Regions from separate parts of the Xanthomonas sp. NCPPB 3570 genome, predicted to be linked through region 2. Evidence: predicted binding sites of a transcription regulator. Region 2 holds the regulator's gene; the other holds the start of a gene.
The links. The regulator FliA, encoded in region 2, starts transcription of late flagellar genes. The targets are predictions, from matches to a motif close to TAAAGTTTNNCNNNCNNNGGCCGATAA.
Positions count from the first base shown of each region.

Region 1 (14,529 bases), 1.6 Mb from region 2:
CTGGTGATCAACCAGGCCGCGCGCACCAGCGACTCGGCCACCGTCGCCGCCGACGGGGTGATCGCGCTGGTCTACGGCGTGCTGATCCTGGCGACGCTGACCAGCCTGACGCGGCTGCGCCGGCGCCAGTACGCCGAGGCCGCGGCGCAGGCGCTGGCCAACGACCAGCCGCCGCCGCCCGGCCAGCACGGCGGGGTGCTCGCGCTGATCGGCGTGCTGGTCAAGGTCGCGGTGGTGGTGGCGCTGCTGGCGGCGCTGCTGGGCTACCTGCACCTGGGCCTGTTCATCACCCGGCAGATCATCTGGATCACCATGATCGTCGGCGCGGTGCGGCTGCTGATGACCTTCGCCGACGACTTCGCGCTGTGGCTGTTCGCCAGCGAAGGCCGCATCGGCCGCGCCGCCAATGGCGCGCTGGGAGTACGCTCGAGCAGCCTGGAGCAGGCCGGGGTGCTGACCTCGGCGCTGCTGCGGGTGGTGCTGCTGCTGATCGGCATCGGCGCGCTGCTGATGCCGTTCGGCACCAACGTCTCGATCATCTCGGACTGGTTCTCGCTGCTGTCCGACGGCATCCGCGTCAGCGACAAGGTGGTGCTGTACCCGGGCGCGATCGCGCGCTCCGTGCTGGTGCTGCTGCTCGGTCTGGGCGTCATGCAGTACCTGCATCGCTGGCTGACCCAGACCTATCTGCCCAAGACCGAACTGGACGACGGTTCGCGCAACTCGATCAGCACCGTGGCGCGCTACGTCGGCATCATCCTGGCGGCGTTGTGGGCGCTGGCCGCGCTGGGCATCGGCCTGGAGCGGATCGCGCTGGTGGTCAGCGCCCTGTCGGTCGGTATCGGCTTCGGCCTGCAGTCGATCACCCAGAACTTCGTGTCCGGCCTGATCCTGCTCGCCGAGCGCCCGGTCAAGATCGGCGACTGGATCAAGATCGGCGACCAGGAGGGCGATGTGCGCCGGATCAGCGTGCGCGCCACCGAGATCCAAGTCGGCGACCGCTCCACCCTGATCGTGCCCAACTCCGAACTGATCACCAAGACCCTGCGCAACATGACCCTGGCCGGGCCGCTGGGGCGGGTGCAGATCCAGTTCGCGGTGTCGCTGGGCACCGACGTGGTCAAGCTGCGCGCCATCCTGCTGGAACTGTACGCGGCGCATCCGGGCGTATTGGACGACCCGGCGCCGTCGGTGTTCATCGACTCCATCGCCAATGGCCACGTGACCCTCAACAGCTTCGCTTACGTCGCCTCGCCGCGCCTGACCTACGGCACCCGCAGCGAACTGTTCTTCGCTCTGCTGCAGCGCCTGGCCGAGGAGGGCATCGCGCTGGAGTCGCCGCAGGAAGTGCGGCTGCTGCGCAAGGAGCCGTAGGCGCGGTCGGCGATGGAAGAACCGCGGCTGCGTTCGCTCAGGCGCTGAAATTGAATGCGACGGAGATGCGCGGCCGCGAACCGGTAAACGCGGTGACCGAGTGCAGCAGCCAGGAGGGGAACATGACCAGCGTGCCGCTCTCGGCAGCGATGGAGGTGGTCAACCCCGCGCTCAGGCAGCCCGCGACGCGAATCTTGAGTTCCGGGTTGTACAACGAGGGCATGACCCCTCTCGGGTCGAGAAACTGCAGGTCTCCGCCCGCTTCCTGGCCGTCGTCGCGACCATCGTCCACCCAGTAGACGCCCGACCAGAACGCGCCGGGATGCGCGTGTTGCGCGTTGGAATCGCCGGCGTTGTTGACGTTCGCCCACGCGTTGACCTTCCACTCGAACTCGGGCGCCACCAGGCCGTACTCGGGGTGGTAGACCGCAGTCAATGCGTAGGCCAGTTCCGTGGCGTACGCGGTCAGCGCCATGGCGCCTTCGCCGTCCCAGGTGTTGAAGTCCGGACTGGACTGCCATCCCCCGGAATTGCTGTGGCGCACGCCGGCCGGATCTTCGGCCCTGTGCCGCGCGACTTCCTCCTTCAGCACGTCATTGAGCCGGTTCGCCGCCGGATACGCGATCTGCGCCAGCGGCGTGGCGAACAACCGGTGTATCGCGATCTGCTCGGGCACGATCCGCTGAGGAGCGACGCGGTTCGGAGGGAGTGACATGCGCGGCGTTTCTGCTCTCTACGGACGGTTTCGATGCGTGGCCACTGCGGTCTCGCTGGCGCTTGCGCGCATGGCGCGGGAAATGGCGTTCGTCAGGTGGCCGGCATCACTCTAGCGGCGCGGTTGCCGAGGCGTATGTCACGCGGTGTCATACAGGGCGCCTAGGTCACCCTGCGAGTGCGGCAACGAGTACGGGAGCGCATGGCATGCCCAGGACCGGGCCACCGCGTTAGCGGCGCGCATGCGCAGGGGCGGCGCGCAGCGTGGCGGCACCCGATCGCGGTCTGTGGCGGCACGTCGTGCCGGCTGGCATGTCCCAACCTGGCGCGCCGCTACCGCGCATCGCCGAGACGGCCTAGCGCCGTCCTCGCTCTTCGCGCGCGTGCGCGCGCCGGTCGAACAGCACCGCGCTGACCACGATGCCCAGCCCCAGCACCACGCCCAGCAGGAACAGCATCATCGCGATGGCCGGGTAGCCGAACAGCTTGCTGCCGGTGTCGATGCGCATCATCTGCGTGGAGGCCAGGATCAGCGCGGCGGTGACGATGCCGGCGGCGACGCGGTTGGCGATCTTCTGCAGGCTCTCCATCAGCCGCGATTCCTCCAGCCCGGCCACGCGCACCTGCAGGCGGTTCTCCGCGGCCAGGGTGAGGATGTCGGAGATGCGGCGCGGGCCCTCGCGCAGCAGCGCCTGCAGTTCCATCGCCTCGCTGGCCAGGTTGGCTGCCGATAGCGACTTCTTCAGCCGCGCGCGCATCACGTGCTGCAACTGGTCCTCGACCACCACGCGGGTGTCCAGGTGCGGCGACAGTGCGCGGCACACCGCTTCCAGGTTGAGCAGGGTCTTGCCGAGCAGGCTCAGCTCCGGCGGCGTGCGCAGCCCGTAGGCGGTGGCGATGCGCACCAGGTCCAGCACCACCCGGCCTTCGGACATGGCGTCGTGCGCGGCGTAGCGGGCGATCATCTGCCCGGTCTCACGCTGGTAGCGCTCCTCGTCGAAGTCCTCCAGGCGCGTGCTCAGCGCGATGGTTTCCTCGGCCACTTCCTCGCCGCGCCCGTCGACAGCGGCGAACAGCAGCTTGAGCAGGCGCTCGCGCAGCTTCGGCGGCACGTGCGCGACCATGCCCAGGTCGAAGATCGCCAGGCGCCCGTCGGCGAGCACGCGCAGGTTGCCCGGATGCGGGTCGGCGTGGATCTCGCCGTGCACGAACATCTGATCCAGGTAGCCGCGCACCAGCGCCGCGGCCAGGTCGTCCATCGGCTGCTCGGTGCGGCGCAGCCCGGAGATCTTGTCCACGCGCACGCCTTCGGCCAGCTGCATGGTCAGCACGCGGCGGCTGCACAGGTCCCACACCGGCTGCGGCACCCACAGCTGCGGGAACGGCCGCAGGTGCTCGCCGAAGCGCGCCAGGTTCTCGGCCTCGGCCTCGTAGTTCAGTTCGGCCAGCAGCGCCTTGCCGAACTCGGCCAGCCAGTCGGCGAAGCGGATGCGCCGGCCCAGCCCGGTCAGCTTGTCGGCGGCGCTGGCGAAGCTGCGCAGTACCTCCAGGTCCGCGCGCACCTGCGCGGCGACCTCGGGCTTCTGCACCTTGATCGCCACCGGGGTGCCGTCGCGCAGCGCGGCGCGGTGCACCTGCGCCAGCGAGGCGCTGCCCAGCGGGGTGTCGTCGAAGGCGGAGAAGGCCTTGTTGATGCCGACGCCGAGCTCGGCCTCGACGATCTCACGGATGCGTTCGCTTGGAATCGGCGTGGTGTTCTCCTGCATCCGCTCCAGGGCGGTGGCGAACTCCGGCGGCACCACGTCCGGGCGCGTGGACAGCATCTGCCCGAGCTTGACGAAGGTCGGGCCGAGCGCCTCCAGGTCGGTGACGAACTGTTCCGGCGTGCCTTCCGGCGGCAGCTCGTGCTCGCCCTGGGCGGTCTCCATGTCCATGCCGGAAAACACCCCGGAGCTGCGGTAGCGCAGCAGCAGGCGCAGGATCTGGGTACGGCGGCTGAGGCCGCCGATCACGTGCGGTGTGGCCGCAGCGTCGGGCGTCGCGCTCAAGGTGGGCTCCGGGCAGGCGAAAGGCTGCGACGAGTGTGGCCACGGCCGGGTCGTCGCGCAGTGAATCCCGCGCGGTGTCGGGCCCGGTGCCGGGGATCGCGGGCGCCAGGCTGCGTTGCCGCGGCGGCGCGCTGCCGGCAACAGGCTCGCCGGGACCGCGGTTTGGCCAACCGGCTTGTGCCGATGGTCGGGCGACATGCCCGCCGCGTATGCTGCCGCGCAACGCGGGTAGAAGAATAGCGCGCAGTGCGGAAGGGGGAGTGGCGATGGCTGTGAGTAGGGTGGGACGCAGCGGACGCTCCCGGTGCGGCGACGGAGCGCGGGTGGCCCCCGCGCCGCGGCGCGCTGCACCGTGCGTTGCGCAATCGCACCTGGTCGGCCGGGCGCCCGGCCGATGAGCGGACGTCGGCTCGCGCTGCTGGCGGCCGTGGTGGTCGTGGTGCTGCTCGTGGTGGCCTGGCTGGGCGAGGACGGCGGCGGCATCGCCACCGAGGCGCGCGCGGCGCTGCGGGCGTTGGCACGCACGCTGTTCTGACGCGCCGCCGTCCGCTGGCCCCTGGCCGGCCGCCACGGCCGGCCTTACCCTTGGCGTCCGCTGCCCGCCGCCAGGAACGCCACCATGTCCTCCATCGTCTCGCATGCCGTTGGCCATGCCCGTGTGCTGTCGGCGCGTGCATGCCTGGCCTTGCTGCTCGTGCTGCTGTCGTCGACCGCGACCGCCGCGACGCAGACCCAGCGGTATGCCGGCGACGACTTCGATGCCAAGGCCTTCGCCGCCAGCACGCATCGCCGTTACGACCTGCAGGACTTCTCCGATCGCTACCGCGCCACGTTGGAGATCGAGGACAGCGGCGAGGTGTTCCGTCCCGGCATCGTGCGCGTGTTCGTCCGCGGCAACGCCACGCCGCTGCTCGAGGTGGCCTCGCCGGAGCTGGTGCTGGACACCGATGCGAAGAGCGGCAAGGTCAAGGCCAACGTGCACGAACTGCCGTACGGCGAGCAGAGCGTGCTGATCTACGACGATTTCAATTTCGACGGGATCAAGGATCTGGCGGTGATGGACGGCCAGAACAGCTGCTATCACGGCCCGTCCTATCAGGTGTACCTGGGTACCGCCGACGGCTTCGAGGCCGATGCGGACTTCACCGAGCTGGCGCAGAGCAACTGCGGCCTGTTCGAGGTGGATGCCAAGGCGCGCGAGCTCCACACCATGACCAAGGACGGCTGCTGCTGGCACCAGTTCGCGACGTACTCGATCCGCGATGGTGAGCCGCTGCTGGAGCGCGAAGTGGTCGAGGACGCGCGTGGCGACGGGCCGGGACTGGCGCAGGAGACGGTGTATCGCGACCGTGGCGGCAAGCGCGTGCCCGACATGCATTACCTGTGGGACGAGGAAGGCGAGACCGCGGTGGGCCAGCGCAAGATCCTGCTCGAGTTCCGCCTGGCGCCGGCCGGCAAGCGCATCGTGGTGTTCGCCAACGTCGGCGACGGCGCAAGCGGCACGCCGTACTACGTGGCGCTCGGTGCGCAGCAGCGGGTGGATCTGCTGTATCCGGACGCGCAGGGCGAGGCGATGGACTACGACGCCGACCGCCATCTGCTCAGCTTCGCGCGTGGCGACACCACCTACCGCATCGTCGGCAATGCGCAGGGCGTGCCGCAGCGCATGGAGGTGGTGGCGCGTGGCAAGACCCAGCCGCTGACGCTGCAGTCCGGCTCGGTGCATGGCTCGCTGCAGGCGGTGGCGCAGGTGCTGGAGGCGGCGTCGGCAGAGTAGCGGGCGACCGGACGCTGCTTCAAAGGGGCTGGCGATTCCGACTTGCGCGCGTTGGGACTGAAGTCCCTCCCACAGTGCGCTCGGACAGCGCGCTGCAAGCCTTGTAGGAGCGGCTTCAGCCGCGATGGGCGTTATCGGTGAATCCTGTCGCGGCTGAAGCCGCTCCTACAACGAGGGAGGGCACGGCCGCCGATTCCTGGTGGCATTGCATGCGGAGTTGTCTACGTGTGCAGCGACGACGCCATGCATGAGGCGTGGGGCGCGTCGTAGGAGCGGCTTCAGCCGCGACAGGCGTTCCAGAACACGCCTGCCGTCCCGATTGACCCATACCTGCCTCGCACCGCATCGGCCGACCCGACCGGCTGCTTCACCGCCACGCCGCGAATGCCCGCGCCACCGCTTCGGCGCCCGGGTCGATCACGCCACGCAAGGCATCCGCCGGCACCGCGGCGGCGCGGCCGGCGCCGGCGCGGATGAGCTGTGCGGTGGCATCGGCACCCGCGCGCGCGGCGTGCGCGGCGGCGTCCACGCCTGTGCCCTGCGCCAGGGCGTCCAGCGCCGGCAGCAGCGCATCGAGCAGGGTGCGGTCGCCGCGTTGCGCGCCGCCGTAGTGCTGCATCCGCGCCACGCCGGCCTGCAGCGCCTGCACCCAGTCGCGTCCCTCCGCCAGAGCACCGGCGGCGGTGGTGAACAGGATCGACAGCAGCACGCCGCTGGAGCCGCCCATGCTGTGTTCGATCGTCGCCGCCAGGCCGCGCGCCAGTGCGGTGGCATCGCCGGTGGCCAGCGCATCGGTGTCCAGGGCCTGCTGCAGGGCGCGCGCGCCGGCGGCGAAGGTGCTGCCGGCATCGCCATCGCCGCTGCGCGCGTCCAGGGCGTCCAGTTCCGCCTGCGCGGCGATCAGCGCCTGCGCCACCCGCGCCAGTGCGGCCGCGCATTGCGCATCGCGTGGGCCCTGGCGATGGTCGTCGTCGCGCTTCAGTGCCGGGGCGAAGGTCTGCACCGCATGCGGTACGCGCACGCCGGGCCAGCCCAGGGTCTGCACCGGCGCCTGCAGCGCGGCGAGCACGTCGGCGTCGGCCGGGGCGAGGGTGATCGAGAAGCCGTGCATGTCCATCGAAGTCATCAGCGCTGCCGGCACCGGCATCAGCGCGACCCGCTCGACGCCGATGCGCTGCAACGTCAGCCGCGTCAGCACGCCCAATTCCTGCGTCGAGCAGCCACCGAGGTCGTTGAGCATCAGCACCAGCGGCGCGTCGGCGCCCAGGCGCGCATCGGCCTGCGCCAGCAGCGGGTCCAGCACCAGCGCCAACGCCTCCTCCACGGTGCCGGGCTGCACCGGCCGCGCGCCCGGCTCGTTGTGGATGCCCAGGCCCAGTTCCGGCGCGCGGCGGCCGGCCTGCTGGCCTGGCACGCTGCAACTGGACAAGGCCATGCCCAGCGACAGCAGGCGGTCGGCGAAGGCCTGGCCGCGCTGCGCCAGTTCGGCCAGCGGCACGCCCTCGCGCGCCAGGTGGCCCACGTACTTGTGCACCAGCACCGTGCCGGCGATGCCGCGCGGCTGCGCGACGTCGGGCAGGGCGATGTCGTCGGCGACCAGCACGCTGGCCACGTCGATGCCCTCGGCGCGGGCGCGCTCGGCGGCCAGGCCGAAATTGAGCCGGTCGCCGGTGTAGTTCTTGATCACCATCAGCACGCCGGGCGCGTCGGCGCAGGCGCGGATCGCCGCCAGCACCGCCTCCACCCCGGGCGAGGCGAACAGGTCGCCGGCGATGGCGCCGCTGAGCATGCCCGGGCCGACGAAGCCGGCATGCGCCGGCTCGTGCCCGGCGCCGCCGCCGGACAGCACCGCGACCTGGCGCGGATCGCGTGCGGCCTGCAGCACGATGCGGGTGCCGCTGTCGGTCTCGGACAGCCGCAGCGGTTGCAGCATGGCCGCGGACGCGAGCACGTCGTCGACGATGGCGCGGGGGGCGGTGAGGAACTGGTCCATTCGGGTCTCCTTCGCGGGCAATGCGGGCCTGCCGCGCACGGTAGCCGAGCCGGCGTTATGCGCGGCTGAGGCGGCACCGCTCACGCACGTGGCCGGCGGAATCGGCGAGAATCGCCGCTCATCCCGAATGGAATCCCCGCATGGCCGGCGCCAGCCTGTTCACCCTGCTCGACGACATCGCCACCCTGCTCGACGACGTGTCGATCCTGACCAAGGTCGCGGCCAAGAAGACCGCCGGCGTGCTCGGCGACGACCTGGCGCTGAACGCGCAGCAGGTGACCGGGGTGAACGCCGACCGCGAACTGCCGGTGGTGTGGGCGGTGGCCAAGGGCTCGCTGCTGAACAAGGCGATCCTGGTGCCGGCGGCGCTGGCGATCAGCGCCTGGCTGCCGTGGGCGATCACCCCGCTGATGATGATCGGCGGTGCCTTCCTGTGCTTCGAGGGCGTGGAGAAGCTGGCGCACCGTTTCCTGCATTCGAAGGAAGAGGATGCGGCACGTCACGCGCAGCAGGTGCAGGCGCTGGCCGACCAGCAGGTGGACGTGGTGGCGCTGGAGAAGGACAAGGTCAAGGGCGCGATCCGCACCGACTTCATCCTCTCGGCGGAGATCATCGTGCTGTCGCTGGGCGTGGTCGCCGGCGTGCCGCTCCTGCAGCAGCTCACGGTGCTGGTGGCGATCGCGCTGGCGATGACCGCTGGCGTCTATGGGCTGGTCGCCGGCATCGTCAAGCTCGACGACCTGGGCCTGTACCTGAGCCGCAAGGGCGCCGCCGCCGCGGCGATCGGCCGCGGCATCCTGTGGCTGGCGCCGTGGCTGATGCGTACGCTGTCGGTGGCCGGCACCGCGGCGATGTTCCTGGTCGGCGGCGGCATCCTGGTGCACAGCATCGGCCCGCTGCATCACGCCTTGCAGGGCATCGCCCCGAGCGGCGGGCTGGGCAGCCTGGTGCTTGCGGTGGGCAATGCGGTGGTGGGCGTGATCGCCGGCGCAGTGGTGCTGGCGGTGGTGCTGGGCATCAAGAAGGTGCGGGAGTAGGGATCCGGGATTGGAGATTCGGGATTCGCAACAGCGCCGCACAGGCCCGCTTTTGCGAATCCCCAATCCCGACTCCCCAATCCCGCGCCGGCCACGCCGGCGCCAGCTAATCGGCCGACACCACCCGATTCTTGCCGGCCTTCTTGGCCTCGTACAGCGCACGGTCGGCGCGGCGGATCAGCGCGTCCTGCGCTTCGCCGGGCTGGCGCAGCGCCACGCCGGCGCTGAAGCTGACGAACACGCGCTGGTCTTCGTGCACCACCGCGCGCTGGGCCAGCGCGCGCTGCACGCGGGTCACCGCCGCACTGGCCTCGAAGATCGTGCAGTCCGGCATCAGCAGCACGAATTCCTCGCCGCCGAAGCGGGCGACGGCGTCGCTGGCGCGCAAGGTGGTGCGCGCCACTTCCACCACGTGGCGCAGCGCGCTGTCGCCGCCGGGGTGACCGTAGGTCTCGTTGAGCTTGCGGAAATCGTCCAGGTCCAGCATCGCCACGCACAGCGGCTGCGCGCTGCGTTCGGTGCGCACCAGTTCGCGCGCGAACAGGTCCTCCAAGCCGCGGCGGTTGAGTGCGCCGGTGAGCTGGTCGACCCGCACCAGGCCGCTGACGTCCTGCAGTTCCTGCTCCAGGCGCAGGATGCGCTGCTCCGCCGCCTCCACCTCCTGGCGTGCGGCGATCAGATGATCGCGCGCGCGCAGCGCCTGCTCCTGCACGTGGCTGGTGTCCTGCAGCACTTCCTGCAGCAGGCGATTGAGGTCGGCGATGCTGCGCGCATCGCGGATGGTCTGCGAGTAGTCGGCGATGCGGTCGTGGAATTCGCCGGTGCTGGCGGCCATGCCGTCCAGGTCCGCGACGAAGGTCAGCATCAGATCCTTCATCGCCTCCTTGGATTCGGCGATGCCCTGCTTGAGCAAGCCCTGCTTGTAGATCACCTCGCGCAGGCTGCCGCGCGCCTCCTCGATCGAGTAGCGGTCCAGCGGTCCGGCGATCAGGTCGCGCACCACTGCGATCTGGCCCTGCAGCCAGCTGGTGTCGTCGAGCAGTTCGCCCACGTTCTCCAGCAGCAGGTCGAACAGGCTCAGCAACAGCGCCTGCTGCTCCTGGCCGTCGTTGGCGCGCAACGCGATCTGGTGGCACAGCTCGCGCACCTGCTGCGCCACCGGTTCCAGCGGTTGCCCGGGGCGCCACTGGCGCAGCGCCTCGCCGCTGGCCTCGGCCTCGCCGGCCAGTTCGGGCAGGGTGTGCAGCAGCGCCGCCAGTGCGCCGGCCACGGTCTGTCGCAGCAGGTCGCGCAGGCGCTCGCTGTCGCTGGGCCCGGCCAGCGGGTCGTCGACGTCGATGGTGCGGATGTACTTGTCGATCAGCTGGCGCAGTGCGCGGCCGTAGCTGGGCCAGTCGCCGCTGCTCGCCGCCGATTGCAGGCGCCGGCCCATGTCGCCCAGTTCGCCGTGCAGCGCCGCCATGCCGTCGGCGAAGGCACCGAGCAGGCCCAGCGGCTCGTGCGCCTGCTGGAACAGGCGGATCAGCGCGGCCGTGGCGGCAGCCGGGTCGGTCGCCGCCTCTGCAGGCGGCGCCGCGTGGCCGTGCTTGTGGCCGTGGCCGTGCGCCTGCGCGCGCGCCGGCAGCGTCGCGGTCGCCGCCGGATCGCGCCGACGCGGCGACAGCAGCTTGCGCAATCCGCTGATCGGCGGCTCGTCGCGTTGGTCCGACATGCCAGCCGGCTCCTCCCCAGGTCAATGCGCCGCCCATGGTGGCGCTCAGGATCTGGATATCGGCGCCGGCGGCGCGCGCTTGAGCGGGCGGATGGCGGGTCTGTGAAGAGGACTCCATGGCGGTCGTACCCTCACCCCCGGCCCCTCTCCCGGAGGGAGAGGGGAGTGGCGTGGCCGGCGGCGGAGTCCATCGGCGTGACAGACCCCTCCCTTCTCCCACCGGGAGAAGGTGCCCCGAAGGGGCGGATGAGGGTACGGTTCGCTAGGGAAGTGTCTGGGGGAAATGCTCCCTAGCCGTCGCACCCTCACCCCCAACCCCTCTCCCGGAGGGAGAGGGGAGCAACACCTGGCTTCCGAAAGATCGCGCGTGCCACGGCGCTGTGCAGAACGCGCACGACGCTGGCACTCTGGCGGCCGCGCCTGCCGCGGCGCGCCCACCACCACGGAGACTGCGCATGGCCGATTCCCGCGAACCCCTGCTGCACCCGGTCCCGATCCTGTCCTTGCGGCCCACGCAGATGACCGTGGGCATGCGCGAGGTCAAGGAGAAGCGCAGGCGCTGGCGTGCGCATGCGTCCAAGCACAAGCAGGCCGAGTTGCTCGGCACGCACATGATCCCGGTGGTGCTGGGGCCGGACGGCAAGTACTACGTGGTTGATCACCACCACCTGGCGCGGGCGCTGCACGACGAAGGGGTGGAGGACATCCTGGTCACGGTGATCGCCGACCTCAGCGTGGTCGACAAGGGCGCGCTGTGGAGCGTGCTGGATCATCGCCGCTGGGCCTATCCCTACGACGCCAAGGGCGAGCGCCGCCCGTTCAAGGACATGCCGGCGTCGATCGCCGACCTGAAGGACGACCCCTACCGCAGCCTCGCCGGGGAGGTCCGGCGCGCCGGCGGCTACGCCAAGGACACCACGCCCTTCAGCGAATTCCTGTGGGCCGACCTGTTCCGCCGCCGGCTGCGGCGCCGCGACATCAAGGAGGATTTCGCACGCGCCGTCGAGACCGCACTCGCGCTCGCCAAGAGCCGGGACGCGAGCTACTTGCCCGGCTGGTGCGGGCCGTCGTCCGACGACTGATCGGTCGCCGCGGCACCGTGCGGCTTGCCGCCCAGGACCGTGTGCAACGCGCGTTCGACGCGCCCGCCGAACAGCAGGATGAGGAAGGCGATGACCAGAGACACCGCCACGATCTGCCACTGGCCGGCGCCGCACATGATGCCGACGCAGGCGGTGAGCCAGACGCAGGCGGCGCTGGTCAGGCCGTGGACCCGCACGTGCTTCTCGACGTGATAGATGACGCCGGCACCGAGGAAGCCGATGCCGGTCAGGATGCCCTGGATGACGCGGCTGCCGGCATCGGTGAAGCCGCCCTTGCCGAGCGGGTCGGCCAACAGCACCACCATCGCGGTGGCCAGGCCGACCAGGCCCAGCGTGCGGATGCCGATCGGCTTGCCGTGCAGGTCGCGGTTCAACCCGATCGCCGCGCCGGCAAGCGCAGCGATGCCCAGGCGCACGGCGATGTCGGACAGCTCGATCAAGGCAGGTCTCCTGGTGGATACGGCGGGGTGGACGGCCGGCTCATCTTAGGCAACTCGGCCGCGCGCGCTGCGTGCACACTGTCGGCCGAGGTCAGAGCGCGGCGCGGACCTCGTCCAGACGGGGCGGGTTGGCGCCGGCGCGGGTGCAGTTGATCGCCGCGGCGGCCACGCAGAACTGCAGCAGGCGCTCCAGCGCGGCCGGTTCGCTGTCCAGCGCCGCCAGCGCGGCCGGATCGGGCAACTGCTGCAGCAGCGCCGCCTGGAAGCTGTCGCCGGCGCCGACGGTGTCGGCCACCTGCACCACGCGGCCGGGCACGCGCGCTTCGCTGTCGCCGCGCCAGGCCACCGCGCCGTCGCCGCCCAGGGTCATCACCACCAGCGACGGGCCCTGCTGCAGCCAACTGCGGGCGACGGCGAACGGATCCTGCTGCGGATACAGCAGCTCGATGTCCTCCTGGCTGACCTTGACCACGTGCGCCAGCGCGATCCAGCGCGCCAGCCGCGCGCGCCACACCGCCATGTCCGGCTCCACCGTCGGCCGCACGTTCGGATCCAGCGAGATCAGCCGCTGTCCGCGCTCGCGTTCGGCCAGCGCCTGGAAGGTGCTGGCGGTGGTCTCGGCGACCAGGGTGTAGGAGCCGAAATGCAGGCCGCCGACGCGCGCGTCCAGCGCCGGCAGGTCAGCCTCGGTCAGCGCGCGGTCGGCGCAGCCGGTGCCGTAGAAGGCGTAGTTGGGCACGCCGCTCGCGTCCAGCGCGACCATCACCAGGGTGGTCGCCTCGCGCTTGTCGATGCAGTAGTCCAGGGCCACGCCTTCGCCTTCGAGGGTGGCGCGCAGCTGGCGGCCGAGCGGATCGGTGGACAGGCCGGTGAACAGCGCCGACGGCGCGCCCAGGCGGGCCAGGCCGATCGCCACGTTGAACGGCGAACCGCCCTGGCGCGCGGTCATCGCGACCGAGGTGCCGGCATAGCCGTCGATGAAGATGTCGTACAAGGCCTCTCCGCACACCACGAACATCGAACCGCTCCTCGTCAGGTTGCAGCGCGCCGGCCGGCGCGATGGGGCGGCTATTGTGGCGTACCTGCTGCGGCGCGGCGACCGTGGGGGGTGGGTTGCTGGGCTGCCTTGTGGGATGGACGCCTGGCTGGGCTGCCGTTCCTTCTGTAGGGAGATGCCTGGCTGGCGCCCGTACCCTCATCCGCCCCTGCGGGGCACCTTCTCCCGGTGGGAGAAGGGAGAAGCCGCGCGGCCAAAGCCCCTCTCCCCCTGGGAGAGGGGTTGGGGTGAGGGTACGAGCGCGCAGCGCCTCATGGCCCACGCCGGCCGCAAACATCCCCGACAGCACCTTGCCACCACCCCTGCGATAGTCGCCCCATCCCAGCCAACCCCAAGGCCGTTCCCATGAAAATCCTGCTCGCCGGCGCCACTGGCCTGGTCGGCGGCCACGCGCTGACCCAGTTGCTGGCCGAGCCGGCCTGCAGCGCGGTGATCGCGCCGACCCGGCGCGCGCTGGCCATGACCCATCCCAAGCTGCACAACCCGGTGTTCGACTTCGACGCGCTGCCGGCACAGGCGCCCTGGTGGCAGGTGGAGGCGGCGATCTGCGCGCTCGGCACCACGATGCGCCAGGCCGGCTCGCGCGCGGCGTTCCGCCTAGTCGATCACGACTATCCGCTGGCGATCGCGCGCCTGCTGCGCCAGCACGGCACCGAGGCCTTCGCGCTGAACTCCGCGCTGGGCGCGAATCCGCGGTCCTGGGCGTTCTACAACCGGGTCAAGGGCGACCTGGAACACGACCTGCGCGCGCTCGGCTTTCCCTCGCTGACCCTGGTGCGGCCCGGCCTGATCGGCGGCGAGCGTGCGCAACGCCGCCGCAGCGAGCATGTCGCCAGCGTGGTGCTGCGCGCGCTCGGACCGCTGTTGCCGCGACGCTACCGGATCAATCCGGCCGAACATATCGCCGCGGCGCTGGTCGATGCCGCGCTGCGGCCGCGACCGGGCGTGCAGGTGATCGAGGCGGCGCAGTTGGCTTAGGAGCGGGGATTGGGGAGTGGGGATTCGGGATGGGCAATGAAGCTCAGGCGCGCAGCAGTGCGCGCGCGTCGCCTCAGGCGCCCAGCGACTGTCCGCCGTCCACCGCCAGCACCTGGCCGGTGATCCAGCGCGCCTGCGGCGAGGCCAGGAACAGCGCCGCGTTGGCGACGTCGTCGAGTGCGCCGAAGGCGCCGAACGGAATGCTGGCGCGGATCTGCCGGTAGAGCTCGGGCTGCTGCTGGCGGCGCTGCTCCCACAGGCCGCCGGGGAATTCGATGGACCCGGGCGCGATCGCAT
Region 1 is NZ_CM161513.1:668,206-682,734, forward strand. It holds gene AC1PLR_RS02975 (DUF3772 domain-containing protein) at 1-1,374, shown strand, start outside; gene AC1PLR_RS02980 (TIGR02466 family protein) at 1,412-2,089, opposite strand; gene AC1PLR_RS02985 (ABC1 kinase family protein) at 2,445-4,136, opposite strand; gene AC1PLR_RS02990 (hypothetical protein) at 4,531-4,671, shown strand; gene AC1PLR_RS02995 (XAC2610-related protein) at 4,756-5,913, shown strand; gene AC1PLR_RS03000 (dihydroxyacetone kinase subunit DhaK) at 6,281-7,906, opposite strand; gene AC1PLR_RS03005 (DUF808 domain-containing protein) at 8,047-8,943, shown strand; gene AC1PLR_RS03010 (GGDEF domain-containing protein) at 9,050-10,654, opposite strand; gene AC1PLR_RS03015 (ParB-like protein) at 11,110-11,736, shown strand; gene AC1PLR_RS03020 (MgtC/SapB family protein) at 11,697-12,197, opposite strand; gene AC1PLR_RS03025 (carbohydrate kinase family protein) at 12,289-13,215, opposite strand; gene AC1PLR_RS03030 (Rossmann-fold NAD(P)-binding domain-containing protein) at 13,600-14,232, shown strand; gene AC1PLR_RS03035 (SDR family NAD(P)-dependent oxidoreductase) at 14,306-14,529, opposite strand, start outside.
Region 1: AC1PLR_RS03010 (GGDEF domain-containing protein) is a predicted target of FliA. The motif match lies at 10,711-10,737, and genes of this name have one in related genera.

Region 2 (14,529 bases):
TCCCCAAGTTCGATCGGCTCAACCCGATGAACGGGCTCAGCCGCATGTACGGCGCCGAGACCATCGTCGAGCTGCTCAAGTCGATCCTGCGCATGGGCTTCGTCGGCGGCGCCGCGATGCTGTGCCTGTGGGGCAGCACCGACTTCCTGCGCGGCCTGCTGCTGCAGCCGCTGGAACAGGCCATCGGCCACGGCCTGGGCTTCACCCTGCGGCTGCTGCTGTACACCGCCGGCGCGCTGGCGCTGCTGGCCGCGATCGACGCGCCCTATCAGAAGTGGAATTACATCCGCAAATTGAAGATGACCCGGGAGGAAGTGCGCCGGGAAATGAAGGAAAACGACGGCAGCCCCGAGGTCAAGGGCCGCATTCGCCAGATGCAGATGCAGATGTCGCAGCGGCGGATGATGGAAGCCGTGCCCAAGGCCGACGTGGTGGTGGTCAACCCCACCCACTACGCGGTGGCGCTGAAGTACGAGAGCGGGCGCATGCGCGCGCCCACCGTGGTCGCCAAGGGCGTGGACGAGATCGCCTTCCGCATCCGCGAGGTCGGCGAGCAGCACCGCGTGGCGGTGATCTCGGCGCCGCCTTTGGCACGCGCCTTGTATAGGGAAGGCCAACTCGGCAAGGAAATTCCCGTGAGACTGTATTCCGCGGTGGCGCAGGTCCTCTCGTACGTCTACCAGCTGCGCGCCTGGCGCAGCGGGCCGATGCCGCCGTTGCCGCCGTTGGAAGTGGATGAATTCGCCCCGGGGAGCCAGCCATGAGCCAGCCTGCCGCGCAGATGAACACGCGCAAAGTGATGGACATGATCAAGCACGGGCTCGGCGCCCCGGTGATCGTGTTGCTGATGCTGGCGATGGTGGTGGTGCCGCTGGCCGCCCCGGTGCTGGACGCCCTGTTCACCTTCAACATCGCCATCTCGCTGATGGTGCTGCTGGCGGTGGTGTACGTGAAGCGGCCGCTGGAGTTCAGCATCTTCCCGATCGTGCTGCTGATGACCACGATGCTGCGCCTGGCGCTGAACGTGGCCTCCACCCGTGTGATCCTGATCAACGGCCAGGGCGGCCACGGCGCGGCCGGCAAGGTGATCGAGGCCTTCGGCGAATTCGTGATCGGCGGCAACTATGCGGTCGGTATCGTGGTGTTCGCGATCCTCACCATCATCAACTTCGTGGTCATCACCAAGGGCGCCGGGCGCGTGTCGGAAGTGACCGCGCGCTTCATCCTCGACGCCATGCCCGGCAAGCAGATGGCGATCGACGCCGACCTCAACGCCGGCCTGCTGACCCGCGAGGAAGCCAAGGCCCGCCGCGAGGAGGTGCGCGAGGAAGCGGACTTCTACGGCTCGATGGACGGCGCCAGCAAGTTCATCCGCGGCGACGCCATCGCCGGCATCCTGATCCTGTTCATTAACCTGATCGGCGGCATGGCGGTCGGCGTCCTGCAGCATGGCATGCCGGTGGCGCAGGCCGCCTCCACCTACACCCTGCTGTCGATCGGCGATGGCCTGGTCGCGCAGCTGCCGGCACTGCTGGTGTCCTCGGCGGTGGCGATGCTGGTCACCCGTGCCTCGCGTTCGCAGGACATGGGCGCCTCGATGATGGGCCAGGTGTTCGGCCAGCATAAGGCGCTGGCGGTGGCCGCGGCGATCCTGGGCCTGGTCGGCCTGATCCCGGGCATGCCCAACGTCGCTTTCTTGACGCTGGCGCTGATCCTGGGCGTGCTGGCCTGGAAGATGTGGAAGCGCAGCCTGCAGCCGACCCCGGCCGCCGCCGAGGCGGCGCCGCAGGCCGCGGCCGCGGCCCAGGCCAACGCCGAACTGGGCTGGGACGAACTGCGCCCGATCGACCCGCTGGGCCTGGAAGTGGGCTACCGGCTGATCCCGCTGGTGGACAAGGCCCAGGGCGGCGAGTTGATGGCGCGGATCAAGGGCGTGCGCCGCAAGCTGACCCAGGACATCGGCTTCCTGGTGCCGCCGGTGCACATCCGCGACAACCTGGAACTGCCGGCCAACGCCTACCGCCTGCTGGTGCATGGCGTGCCGGTGGCCACCGCCGACATCCACCCGGACCGCGAACTGGCGCTGGATCCGGGCGGCGCGCTGGGCAAGATCGACGGCATCCCCGGCAAGGACCCGGCGTTCGGCCTGGATGCGATCTGGATCCAGCCGCACCTGCGCGCCCAGGCCGAGACCATGGGCTACACCGTGGTCGACCCGGCCACGGTGATCGCCACCCACCTCTCGCACCTGATCCGCGAGCACGCCCCGGAACTGCTCGGCCACGAGGAAGTGCAGCAGCTGCTGGCGACCCTGGCCAAGAGCGCGCCCAAGCTGGTCGAGGACCTCACCCCCAAGGCGTTGCCGCTGTCGGTGGTGGTGCGGGTGCTGCAGAACCTGCTGATCGAGAAGATCCCGGTGCGGCAGTTGCGCAAGATCGTCGAGGCCCTGGTCGAGCACGCCCCGCAGAGTCAGGAACCCGGCGCGCTCACCGCCGCCGTCCGCAACGCCCTGGGCCGGTTCATCGTCCAGGAGATCGCCGGCATGGCCCCGGAACTGCCGGTGTTCACCCTGGCCCCGCAATTGGAACGTGTCTTGCAGGACTCTACCCAGGGCAACGGCGCGGCGCTGGAACCCGGACTGGCCGAGCGCTTGCACCAAAGTCTGGCGGACTGCGTGAGCAAGCAGGAGGCGCGCAACGAACCGGCCGTGGTGCTGGTCCCGGCGCAGGTCCGCGCCGCCCTCGCCCGCCTGGTCCGCCACAGCGTCCCCGCGCTGTCGGTCCTGTCCTACAGCGAAGTGCCGGAGGACAAGCGGCTGAAGCTGGTGGGGACGATCAGTTGATGTTGCAGGGATTGGTGATTCGGGATTGGGGATTCGCAATAGCGGCCCATGCGAGCGGAGAGAGACAGCAGTGAAGGCATCGAACACAACCAAAGCAAGGCGATCGGGCGCAAGCCAGGCCGTGACCGTATCCGCGCTCCATCCCCAATCCCCAATCCCCAATCCCGGCTTCCAACCATGAAGATCAAACGCTTTGTCGCCCCCGACATGCGCACCGCCTTCCGGATGGTGCGCGACGAGCACGGGCCGGATGCGGTGATCCTGTCCAATCGGCGTACCGACGAGGGCATCGAGATCGTCGCCGCCAGCAACTACGACGAGGCACTGGTGCAGCGGGCGCTGGATGCGGTGCGCCCGGACGAGGCGCCGCGCGCCGCGGCCGCGCAGGCACCGGCCGCTCCCGCCCCGCGCGCTGCGCGTAACGACAGCGCCGCCGCCAGCCCGGCGATGGCGATGATGGCCGCGATCAGCGAGCGCCGCGGCAGTGCCGCGCCGGCCGCTTCCGCCACACGGCCGCTGACCCAGCCGGCGGCGCTGGCCGCCTCGGCGATGCCCGCCGCGGCCGCCCCGGCTGCCGCCGCACGCCAGGCCGCCCCGGCCAAGGCCGCGGCACCGGTCACCGGCCGCGCCGAGTTCAGCATCCCCGAGGACGTGTTCCGCAACGCCCCGATCAGCGTGCCCATGCCCAGCCCGTTCGCGACCCCGGCGCCGGCCGCCGAGGCCATGCCGGCCTGGCGCGACGACGTCGCCGCGGTGGCGCTGACCCCGCTGGCGAGCCCGAGCACGGCTCCGGCCCCGGCCGCGCCGAGCGTGGCAAAGGCCGACGCGCCGGCCGCTGCCGGAATCCCGGCGGCCGCCACGCTGGCGGCGGTGCCGACCTTCCCCGCCCCGCAGAACGACGAACAATTGACGCAGCTGCGCGACGAACTGGCGCTGATGCGGCAGATGATCGAGCGCGAGATGAACCGCCTCACCGACGAGCGCCTGCGTGGCTCGCCGGTCCGTGCCCAGGCGCTGGAGCTGATGGACGACTACGGCTTCGACAGCGGCATCACCCGCGACGTGGTCATGCAGATCCCCGCCGACCTGGAGCTGCACCGCGGCCGCGGGCTGATGCTGGGCCTGCTGTCCAAGCGCCTGCCGATCGCCCCGCTGGACCCGCTCGAGGAAGGCGGCGTGATCGCCCTGATCGGCCCCACCGGCGCCGGCAAGACCACCACCATCGCCAAGCTGGCCTCGCGCTTCCTGGAGCGCCATGCCGCCCGCGACGTGGCCCTGGTCACCACCGACACCATCCGCGTCGGCGGCCGCGAACAGCTGCACAGCTACGGCCGCCAGCTCGGCATCGCCGTGCACGAGGCCGACAGCGACGCCGCGCTGCAGCAGCTGCTGGAGCGCCTGGCCGACTACAAGCTGGTGCTGATCGACACCGCCGGCATGGGCCAGCGCGACCGCGCCCTGGCTGCCCAGCTGCACTGGCTGCGCGCCTCGCGGGTGGTCCGATCCTTGCTGGTACTCCCCGCCAACGCCCATTTCTCCGACCTGGACGAGGTGGTGCGCCGGTTCGCCGGCGCCGACCCACAGGGGGTCATCATGACCAAGTTGGACGAGACCGGGCGGTTCGGCAGTGCCTTGTCGGTGGTCGTGGACCACCGCCTCCCCATCACCTGGGTGACCGATGGACAGCGTGTGCCGGACGACCTGCACCGCGCCAACGCCGCCAGCCTGGTATTGCGCCTTGAAGATTTGCGGCGCGCTGCCGATAAGCCCTGTACTCCGGAGCAGACCCATGCCGTCGCGTGACTACGTCAATCTGACCAATGCCTTCCCCCTGTCGGCGACGCGCAGCGAACCGCTGGGTCCGGTGCGCACCATCGCCGTGACCGGCGGCAAGGGCGGCGTGGGCAAGACCAACATCTCGGTCAACCTGTCCATGGCGCTGGCCGACATGGGCAAGCGCACCCTGCTGCTGGACGCCGACCTGGGCCTGGCCAACGTCGACGTGCTGCTGGGGCTGACCCCCAAGTTCACCGTGGCCGACCTGGTCGCCGGGCGCTGCACCCTGGAAGAGGTGCTGATCGACATGCCCAACGGGCTGATGGTGGTGCCCGCCGCCTCCGGCCGCCGCTACATGGCCGAGTTGCCGCCGGCCCAGCACGTGGGCCTGGTCAACGTGTTCTCCGAGTTGCAGCGCGAGCTGGACGTGATGATCGTCGACACCGCCGCCGGCATCACCGACAGCGTGCTGACGTTCTGCCAGGCCGCGCAGGACGCGGTGGTGGTGGTCTGCGACGAGCCGGCTTCGATCACCGACGCCTACGCATTGATCAAGGTTCTCTCGCGCGAGCGCGGCGTGGACCGGGTGCAGATCGTCGCCAACATGGTCCGCGACCTCAACGAAGGCCGCCTGCTGTACGACAAGCTCAGCCGGGTCTGCGAGAAGTTCCTCGGCGACGTGTCGCTGAACTACCTGGGCTGCGTGCCGCAGGACGACTGGCTGCGCCTGTCGGTGCAGCGCCAGCAGCCGGTGGTCAAGGCCTACCCGTCCAGCCCGTCGGCGCAGGCGATCAGCGAGATCGCCCGGCGCACCGCGCGCTGGCAGGCGCCGACCGCCCCGCGCGGCAACGTCGAGTTCTTCGTCGAACGCATCATCCAGCGTGGGGTGGCCGCATGAACGCCGCCGCCCACTACCGCGCCGTCCAGCGCAACAGCGCCAACGACTACATCACCCAGCACTCGGACCTGGTCCGGCGCATCGCCCACCACCTGGCGGCGCGGCTGCCGGCCAGCGTCGAGATCGACGATCTGATCCAGGCCGGCATGATCGGCCTGATCGAGGCCTCGCGCAGCTACGACGCCGAACAGGGCGCCTCGTTCGAGACCTATGCCTCGATCCGCATCCGCGGCGCGATGATCGACGAGATCCGCCGTGGCGACTGGGTGCCGCGCTCGGTGCACCGCCGCGCCCGCGACGCCGCCTCGGCGATCCGCAAGATCGAACAGAGCACCGGCCGCGCCGCCGCCGCCAACGAAGTGGCCGCGGCGATGGACATGCCGCTTCCCGAATACCTGCGTTTGATGGAAGATGCCGCCCGCGGCCAGGTGCTGAGCCTGGAGTCGCGCATCGAGGACCATGGCGAACTGGATACCATCGCCAAGGGCGGACCCAATCCGCAGCAGATGCTCGAGCGCAGCGAATTCGGCCGCGAGCTGGGCAAGGCGATCGCGCAGTTGCCCGAACGCGAGCAGTTGGTGCTGTCGCTGTACTACGAGCAGGAATTGAACCTCAAGGAAATCGGCGCGGTGCTCGGGGTCAGCGAGTCGCGCGTGTGTCAGATCCATGGCCAGGCCACGGTACGGTTGCGCGGACGCCTGAAGGCGTTCGAGGTCGCCGATGCCGGTCTGGAAGACGAAGAATAGGAACCCTTAGGAGTCAGTGGTGAACAAGAACATGCGGATTTTGATCGTGGACGATTTCTCGACGATGCGACGCATCGTCAAGAATCTGCTCGGCGATCTGGGCTTCACCAATACCGCCGAGGCCGAAGACGGCAACAGCGCCCTGGCCGCGCTGCGCTCGGCGCCGTTCGAGTTCGTGGTCACCGACTGGAACATGCCGGGCATGACTGGCATCGATCTGCTGCGCAACATCCGCGCCGACGACAAGCTCAAGCACCTGCCGGTGCTGATGGTGACCGCCGAGGCCAAGCGCGAGCAGATCATCGAGGCCGCACAGTGCGGCGTGAACGGCTACATCATCAAGCCGTTCACCGCGCAGACGCTGCAGGAGAAGCTGGGCAAGATCTTCGAACGCCTGGGAGCGACCGCCTAAATGGAAGCCACCGCCGAACGTACCGCCCTGATCGAACGCCTGCAAGGCGCGCTGGACGCGCTGGAAAACGGCGACGAGGCCGGCTGGCGCAGGGAGATCGACACCCTCGCCGCCTGGCGCACGCGGCCGATGATGCAGGGCCTGAGCCGGCTCGCGCGCGATCTGGGGCAGGCGCTCGGCGAACTGCCGGTGGTGCCCAGCGAGGCCGGCGAGCTGGACGACGCCTGCTCGCGCCTGGACCACGTGGTGGAGATGACCGAACAGGCCAGCCACCGCACCCTGGACCTGGCCGAGGAATGCCGTGCGCTGGCCGACCAGCTCGCCGCCGGCGGCCTCAGCGGCGACCAGAGCGAGATCCTCGACAAGATCCGCCACAACCTCACCGAAATGGCCCTGGCGCAGAGCTTCCAGGACCTGACCGGGCAGATCATCCGCCGCGTCGCCGGCATCGTGCGCCGCGTGCACGAAGGCTTCGGCGCGCTGGGTCTGCCGCCGAAGGAAGAAAACAAGAAGGCCGACGGCAGCCTGGCCGGTCCGGCCCTGCCCGGCCTGGACCGCCACGGCGTGTCGCAGCACGACGCCGACGACCTGCTGTCCGGATTGGGACTCTAGAGCCTGCCCACGCCATTGGAATAGGCCACGCCGCACTTGGGTGCGCGCGGCGAGAAGAATGAGGGAATTTATGTCAACAAACGACCAAATGATGACGCAGGTTCGCGCGCACCCAAGCGCGGCCCTTCGGGTTGCCGTGTCCGGCCCCCAGGCGGCCGCGCACGGCTTGAACAGGCGGTCGGCCTGTCGCGGCGCCGCGCGCAACCACCTGGGAACCGGACACGGCAACGTGGCCTGTTCCAATCGCGTCGGCAGGCTCTAGCCATGAGCGCCGTACCCGACGACATCGCTGCCGACTTCATCATCGAGGCCCAGGAAATCCTGGACCGGCTCGGCGAGCAGCTGGTGTCGCTGGAGCAGGCGCCCGAGGACAGCGGCCAGCTCAACGCCGTGTTCCGCGGTTTCCACACGCTCAAGGGCGGCGCCGGCTTCCTGGCGATCAACGCCATGGTCGAGCTGTGCCACGCCGCGGAGGAAACCCTGGGCATGGCCCGCGCCGGCCAGGCCACCCTGCAGGCGCGGCACTTCGACGCCGCGCAGCAGTCGCTGGACTACCTGCAGTCGATGCTGGACGCCTTCGGCAGCGGCCAGGAGCCGCCGCGCGCGCCGGCGGAGCTGATCGCGCAGTTCGACGCGCACGGCGACGCCGCGCCGGCGCCGGCGCCGGCCAAGAGCGCCGCGCCGGCGCCCGCCGCCAAGGCGCCCGCGGCCGCCGCGGGCGATGCCGACCTGATCAGCGACGACGAATTCGAGGCGCTGCTGGACCAGTTGCACGGCGATGCGCCGCCGGCGGCCACGCCGCAGGCGCTGCAGCCGGCGCCGCGTGCGCCCAGCGCCGCGCCCAAGGCCGCGGCCGCCCCGGCCAAGGCCGCCGAGCCCGAGCACACCGTGCGCGTGGACACCAAGCGCCTGGACGCGATCGTCAACCTGATCGGCGAACTGGTGCTCTCGCGCAACCGCCTCAAGACCCTGCGCGTGCGCCTGCGCGACGAGGAACTGGACCGCGCGGTCAGCAGCCTGGACATCGCCACCGCGCGCCTGCAGTCGGCGGTGATGCGCACGCGCATGCAGCCGGTCGGCAAGGTGTTCTCGCGCTTCCCCAAGGTGGCGCGCGACGTCGCCCGCTCGCTCAACAAGGAAGTGGAACTGGAGCTGATCGGCGCCGACACCGAACTGGACCGCAACCTGGTCGAGGCGCTGGCCGATCCGCTGGTGCACCTGGTGCGCAACGCGATCGACCACGGCATCGAAGCCCCGGCGCTGCGCGAAGCCACCGGCAAGCCGCGCGGCGGCCACGTGCGCCTGTCGGCGCAGCAGGAAGGCGACTACGTCAGCATCGAGGTGCAGGACGACGGCGCCGGCATCGACCCGGAACGGCTGCGCGCCAAGGCCCGCGAGAAGGGCCTGATCGACCCCGAGGCCGCGGCCCGCCTGACCACCGAGGAATGCCTGCACCTGGTGTTCCTGCCCGGCTTCTCGACCAAGTCCGAGGTCACCGACATCTCCGGCCGCGGCGTCGGCATGGACGTGGTGCAGTCGCGCATCCGCGAACTCAGCGGCCAGATCCAGATCCAGTCGGAACTGGGCCGCGGCAGCCGCTTCCTGATCCGCGTGCCGCTCACCCTGGCGATCCTGCCGACCCTGCTGGTGCAGGCCGGCGACACCGTCTATGCGCTGCCGCTGGCGCGCGTGGTGGAAGTGCTGCACGCCCCGCGCCGCTCGCTGGGCTGGTTCGACGGCCGCGCCGTGCTCGACCGGCAATCGCACACCCTGCCGCTGGTGGACCTGCGCCAGTGGCTCAACATCGACGCCCCGCAACTGCCGCTGCTCACCGTGGTGGTGCTGCAGGCCGGCGAATCGCGCATGGGCCTGGTCGTGGACCAGGTCCGCGGCCGCGAGGAAGTGGTGATCAAGCCGCTGCCGCGCTCCCTGCGCGGCCTGCCCGGCTACGCCGGCGCCACCCTCATCGGCGACGGCCGCCTGGCGCTGATCCTGGATGTGGATGGCTTGAAGGCTTGAGGGGCCGGGATTGGGGATTCGGGAGTGGGGATTCGCAACGGCGGCTTCCCTGGGGCCTCGTTTTCCCTGATTCCGCCGTAGGAGCGGCTTCAGCCGCGACGCGGTGAGGCTGGGATTGGCGATAGCACGCGCGGCGCAGTGCCAATTGCCGAGACGATCCGAACGATTGTGCTTAGGCAACGCGCCAAGGTCCGCGCGTCGCGGCTGAAGCCGCTCCTACGACACACCGACCAACCCTGCGCCCTCGCGCTCTTGCCAATCCCAAATCCCGACTCCCGAATCCCGCCCCCATCAAGTCCCCTGGCCCCTGGCCGATACCTCCTGCATGGACAAGCTCAGTCTCATCGGCCTGCTGTTGGCGATTCTGTCGCTCATCGGCGGCAGCATCCTCAAGGGCGCCGGCATTTCGGCGCTGTGGTCGCCGGCTGCGTTCGTGATCGTGATCGTCGGCACCGTCGCCGCGATCCTGGTGCATACCCCGCCGTCCGTGTTCCGCCGTGCGTTCCAGATCGCCAAGTGGATCCTGTGGCCGCCGCCGAGCGATCGCCAGGCGCTGCTCAAGCAGATTGTGGAATGGAGCAACATCGCGCGCCGCCAGGGCCTGCTCGGGCTGGAGAACCAGGTGCCGCAGCAGCAGGATCCGTTCGTGCGCAAGGGCCTGCAGATGCTGGTGGACGGCGTGGAGCCGGAAGCCATCCGGCACATGCTGGAGATCGACCTGGAAGGCCAGGAACATTGCGACCTGGCCGCGGCCAAGGTGTTCGAGGGCATGGGCATCTACGCACCGACCCTGGGCATCATCGGCGCGGTGCTTGGCCTGATCGCGGTGATGAAGAACCTGGCCGACCCGAGCAAGCTCGGCCACGGCATCGCCGCCGCGTTCACCGCCACCATCTACGGCATCGCCTCGGCCAACCTGCTGTTCCTGCCGATGGCCGCCAAGCTCAAGAGCGTGATCAAGCACAGCTGCGGCGAGCGCGAAATGATCATCGAAGGGTTGATCGCCATCGCCCAGGGCGAGAACCCGCGCAACATCGAATCGAAACTGGCCGGATTCTTGCATTGAGTTGCCAATGGCCCGCAAGCACTCCCACGACGAGCACGCCAACCACGAGGCATGGGCCATCCCCTATGCCGACCTGATGACGTTGCTGCTCGCCTTCTTCGTGGTGATGTACGCGCTGTCCACGATCAACGAAGCCAAGTACCGGGTCATGGCCGATGCGATGAGCGCGGCGTTCGGCGGTACCCCGACGACCCTGCGTCCGGTGCAGGTCGGCGACCACGCGCTGCAGGGCCAGGGCGGCGAGCGGCCGACCCCGATCAAGTCCAGCCCGGCGCTGACCCTGCCCGACCCCAACCGCCTGCCTACCGGCACCGCGCAGCGCGGCGACGACCTGCGCGACGCGCAGCAGTTGCGCCGCGCGCAACGCCAGCTCGACAGCATCGCCGACCGCCTCGGCGCCGCGCTGGCGCCGCTGATCCAGAAGAAGCTGATCACCGTGCGCCGCGCCGGGCTGTGGATCGAAGTGGAGATCAACAGCGACATCCTGTTCGGCTCCGGCTCGGCCGCGCTCGACCAGAGCGCACGCGCCACCCTGGCGGAACTGGCGCAGGTGCTGTCCGGCGTGCCCAACGGGGTGCGTGTGGAGGGCTATACCGACAACACCCCGATCGCCACCGCGCAGTTCCCGTCGAACTGGGAACTGTCGGCGGCGCGCGCGGCCAGCGTGGTCCACCTGTTCGCCGACCAGGGCCTGCAACCCTCGCGACTGTCGATGATCGGCTACGGCCAGTTCCGCCCGCGCGCCAGCAACGACACCCCGGCCGGCCGCAACGCCAACCGCCGCGTGGTGCTGGTGATCCTGGCCGATTCCGGCGACAGCAGCGATACGACGCCGTCGGCCCCCGACCGTCTCAGCGCCGGCGCCGCGCCGGCCACCCCGACACCCCCCGCCGCGGCGGCCCCCGGCAGCGCCGTTGGGTCCCGCGCAGTACCTGCCATTGAAGGAGTCAACTGATGCGCATCTGGGCGATCGCCAACCAGAAAGGTGGCGTGGGCAAGACCACCACCACGCTGGCCCTGGGCCGTGGGCTGGCCATGCTCGGGCACCGCGTGCTGATGCTCGATCTCGATCCGCACGCCTCGCTGACCCGGGCCTTCGACGTGCCGCAGGAACCGCAGCCGCCGGGCGTGCTGGATCTGTTCGGGACGCCGCCGGGCGAACTCGCCGCGCTGGCCCGCGACACCGCGGTCGAGCGCCTGAGCTTCGTCTGCGGGCAGACCGCGCTGGCCACCCTGGAACGGCGCAGCGCCAACCAGCCCGGCCTGGGCCTGGCGCTGCAGCAGGCCATGGCCCGCCACGCCGGCCAGCACGACTACATCCTGCTCGACTGCCCGCCGACCCTGGGCCTGCTGATGATCAACGCGCTGGCCGCGGCCGACCGCGTGATCATCCCGACCCAGGCCGAGCCGCTGGCCCTGCACGGCCTGGCCAGCATGGTCCGTACCGTGGACATGGTCGAGCGTTCGCGCCGCCGCCCCCTGCCCGCCTCGATCCTGCCGACCCTGTTCGACAAGCGCACCCGCGCCGGCAACGAGACCCTGCGGCAGATGCAGGACAGCTACGGCGAGCGGGTCTGGGAAGACGCCATCCCGGTCGACACCAAGATCTGCAACGTCAAGGCGCTGACGGTGGCCGGCGTGCCCGGCGACTACCCCGGCCGCGGCCTGGCCGCCTACCGCCGCGCGCTGGAATGGCTGGTGGCCAGCGATGCGACGCCGATGGAGCAAGCCGCATGAGCACTCCCGGCATCATCGACGATTATCTGGAAGGCCTGCTCCACGACGTGATCGCGGAGGAGCAGAAGTCCGTGCCGCCGAGCCCCGCGCCGGTCGCGGTCGCCGACGTGCAGGCGCAAACCGAGACGCCCGCGCCGGCCCCGGCCGCGGCCGGTCCGACGCCCGAGCAGATCGCGGCCGCGGTCCTGGCCGAAGCCGATTCCGATCCGGCCCTGGCCGGCATCATGTCGCAGCAAGCGCTGGCATCCGCCCCCGCCGGCCCGACCCCCGAACAGATCGCTGCCGCGGTCCTGGCCGAAGCCGACTCCGACCCGGCCCTGGCCGGCATCATGTCGCAGCAGGCGCTCGCGCCCCCGCCGGCCGGCCCGACGCCCGAAGAAATCGCGGCCGCGGTCCTGGCCGAAGCCGATTCCGATCCGGCCCTGGCCGGCATCATGTCGCAGCAGGCGCTGGCACCCGCGCCGGCTGGTCCGACGCCCGAAGAAATCGCTGCCGCCGTCGTGGCCGAAGCCGACTCCGACCCGGCCCTGGCCGGCATCATGTCGCAGCAGGCGCTGGCACCCGCGCCGACTGGTCCGACGCCCGAACAGATCGCGGCCGCGGTCCTGGCCGAAGCCGATTCCGATCCCGCCCTGGCCGGCATCATGTCGCAGCAAGCGCTCGCACCCGCCCCGACCGGCCCGACGCCCGAACAGATCGCCGCCGCCGTCCTGGCCGAAGCCGACTCCGATCCGGCCCTGGCCGGCATCATGTCGCAGGACGCGCCCGCGCCTGTCGCGTTGACCCCGGCCCAGCAGGCCGAGCGCCAGGCCGACCTGGACGCGGTCGCGGCGATGGAACGGCAGCGTGCCGCCGTGCCGCGCGACCTGGCCGCCGAAGACGACGCCGCCGCCGCGCGCGCAATCAAGCGCCCGCCGATGGCGGTGCCGCCGGAACGCCGCGCCGAGGCCAGCCGCGCCCAGGCCGCCGGCGCCAAGCTGCCGCCGAACCTGCAGTCCTTCATGGCCCCGAGCGTGCCGCACGGCTCGGCCATCGCCCCCGACCGCCTGTCCGAGCGCCGCACCCGCTGGCTGCGCCTGCGCTGCGGCGAGCAAGCCTACGCGCTGGAGCTGCTGAAGGTGCAGGAAGTGGTGCTGCCGGTGCCGCTGCTGGCCCTGCGCGGCACCCCGCCGGCGATGCTCGGCATCATGAACCTGCGTGGCCAGGTGGTGCCGGTGCTCGACCTCGGCGTGCACCTGGGCGCGGCCCCGATCGAGATGGACATGCAGACCCGGGTGGTGGTGCTGGAAGAGAACGGCGAGACCCTGGGCCTGCGCGTGTCGGCGGTGGAAGACGTGGCCAGCCTCAGCGACCAGCAGATCGAGCCGCCGGACAACGCCCGCATCTGCCGCATTTCCAACCATCTGTTCCGCGGCGTGGCGCGGCTTGCGCAACAGCCGATGATCCTGCTCGACGCCGAGCAACTGCTGCACTGACCCGGGCCGGCGGGCGGCAACTGCGAACGGTGCCGCACTTTCCAACCGCCGCTAAAGCTTTTCAGGCCACGGCCGTTATCTGCCATAGAACCATTGGTGCGGAGTAGTGATGAGCACAGTCCCCCTTGGCGAGGATCTCGGTATCGAGACCAGCGCCGACCTGAAACAACGCCTGACCGCGTTCCTTGCGTCGGACGACGTGCTGCGGCTGGATGCCGGCGAGGTCCGCCGCGTCCATACCGCGTCGGTCCAGGTGCTGTGCGCATTCGTCGATGCCCGCCGCAAGGACGGCAAGCGCACCGAATTCGAGGCCTGCAACGCGACCTTCCGCGACGCGGCCCGCCTGCTAGGGGTCAGCGAATCGCTGGGCCTTCCTGCAACCCCTGACAATCTGAAATCTGTGGAGAACGCGGCATGAGCGCACGTATCTTGGTTGTGGACGATTCGGCGTCGATGCGCCAGATGGTCTCCTTCGCCCTCACCTCGGCCGGCTTTGCCGTCGAAGAAGCCGAAGACGGCGCGGTCGCACTGGGCCGTGCCAAGGGCCAGCGCTTCAACGCGGTGGTCACCGACGTCAACATGCCGAACATGGACGGCATCACCCTGATCCGCGAACTGCGGCAGCTGCCGGACTACAAGTTCACCCCGATGCTGATGCTGACCACCGAGTCGGCGGCGGAAAAGAAATCCGAGGGCAAGGCCGCCGGCGCCACCGGCTGGTTGGTCAAGCCGTTCAATCCCGAACAGCTGATCGCCACCGTCCAGAAAGTCCTGGGCTGATCCCTTCCCTCCTTTTCCGGATTCCCGCCCCATGAGCATGGACCTGCAACGTTTCCACGCCACCTTCTTCGAGGAAAGCCGCGAAGGGCTGGATGCGATGGAAGCCGGATTGCTGTCGTTGGAAGAAGGCAATCGCGACCCCGAGACCATCAACTCGGTGTTCCGC
Region 2 is NZ_CM161513.1:2,230,221-2,244,749, reverse strand. It holds gene flhB (flagellar biosynthesis protein FlhB) at 1-764, shown strand, start outside; gene flhA (flagellar biosynthesis protein FlhA) at 782-2,842, shown strand; gene flhF (flagellar biosynthesis GTPase FlhF) at 3,020-4,645, shown strand; gene AC1PLR_RS09825 (MinD/ParA family ATP-binding protein) at 4,632-5,516, shown strand; gene AC1PLR_RS09820 (RNA polymerase sigma factor FliA) at 5,513-6,262, shown strand; gene cheY (chemotaxis response regulator CheY) at 6,282-6,674, shown strand; gene AC1PLR_RS09810 (protein phosphatase CheZ) at 6,675-7,286, shown strand; gene AC1PLR_RS09805 (chemotaxis protein CheA) at 7,551-9,305, shown strand; gene AC1PLR_RS09800 (flagellar motor protein) at 9,631-10,371, shown strand; gene motD (flagellar motor protein MotD) at 10,379-11,326, shown strand; gene AC1PLR_RS09790 (ParA family protein) at 11,326-12,108, shown strand; gene AC1PLR_RS09785 (chemotaxis protein CheW) at 12,105-13,583, shown strand; gene AC1PLR_RS09780 (STAS domain-containing protein) at 13,693-14,001, shown strand; gene AC1PLR_RS09775 (response regulator) at 13,998-14,363, shown strand; gene AC1PLR_RS09770 (chemotaxis protein CheA) at 14,395-14,529, shown strand, end outside.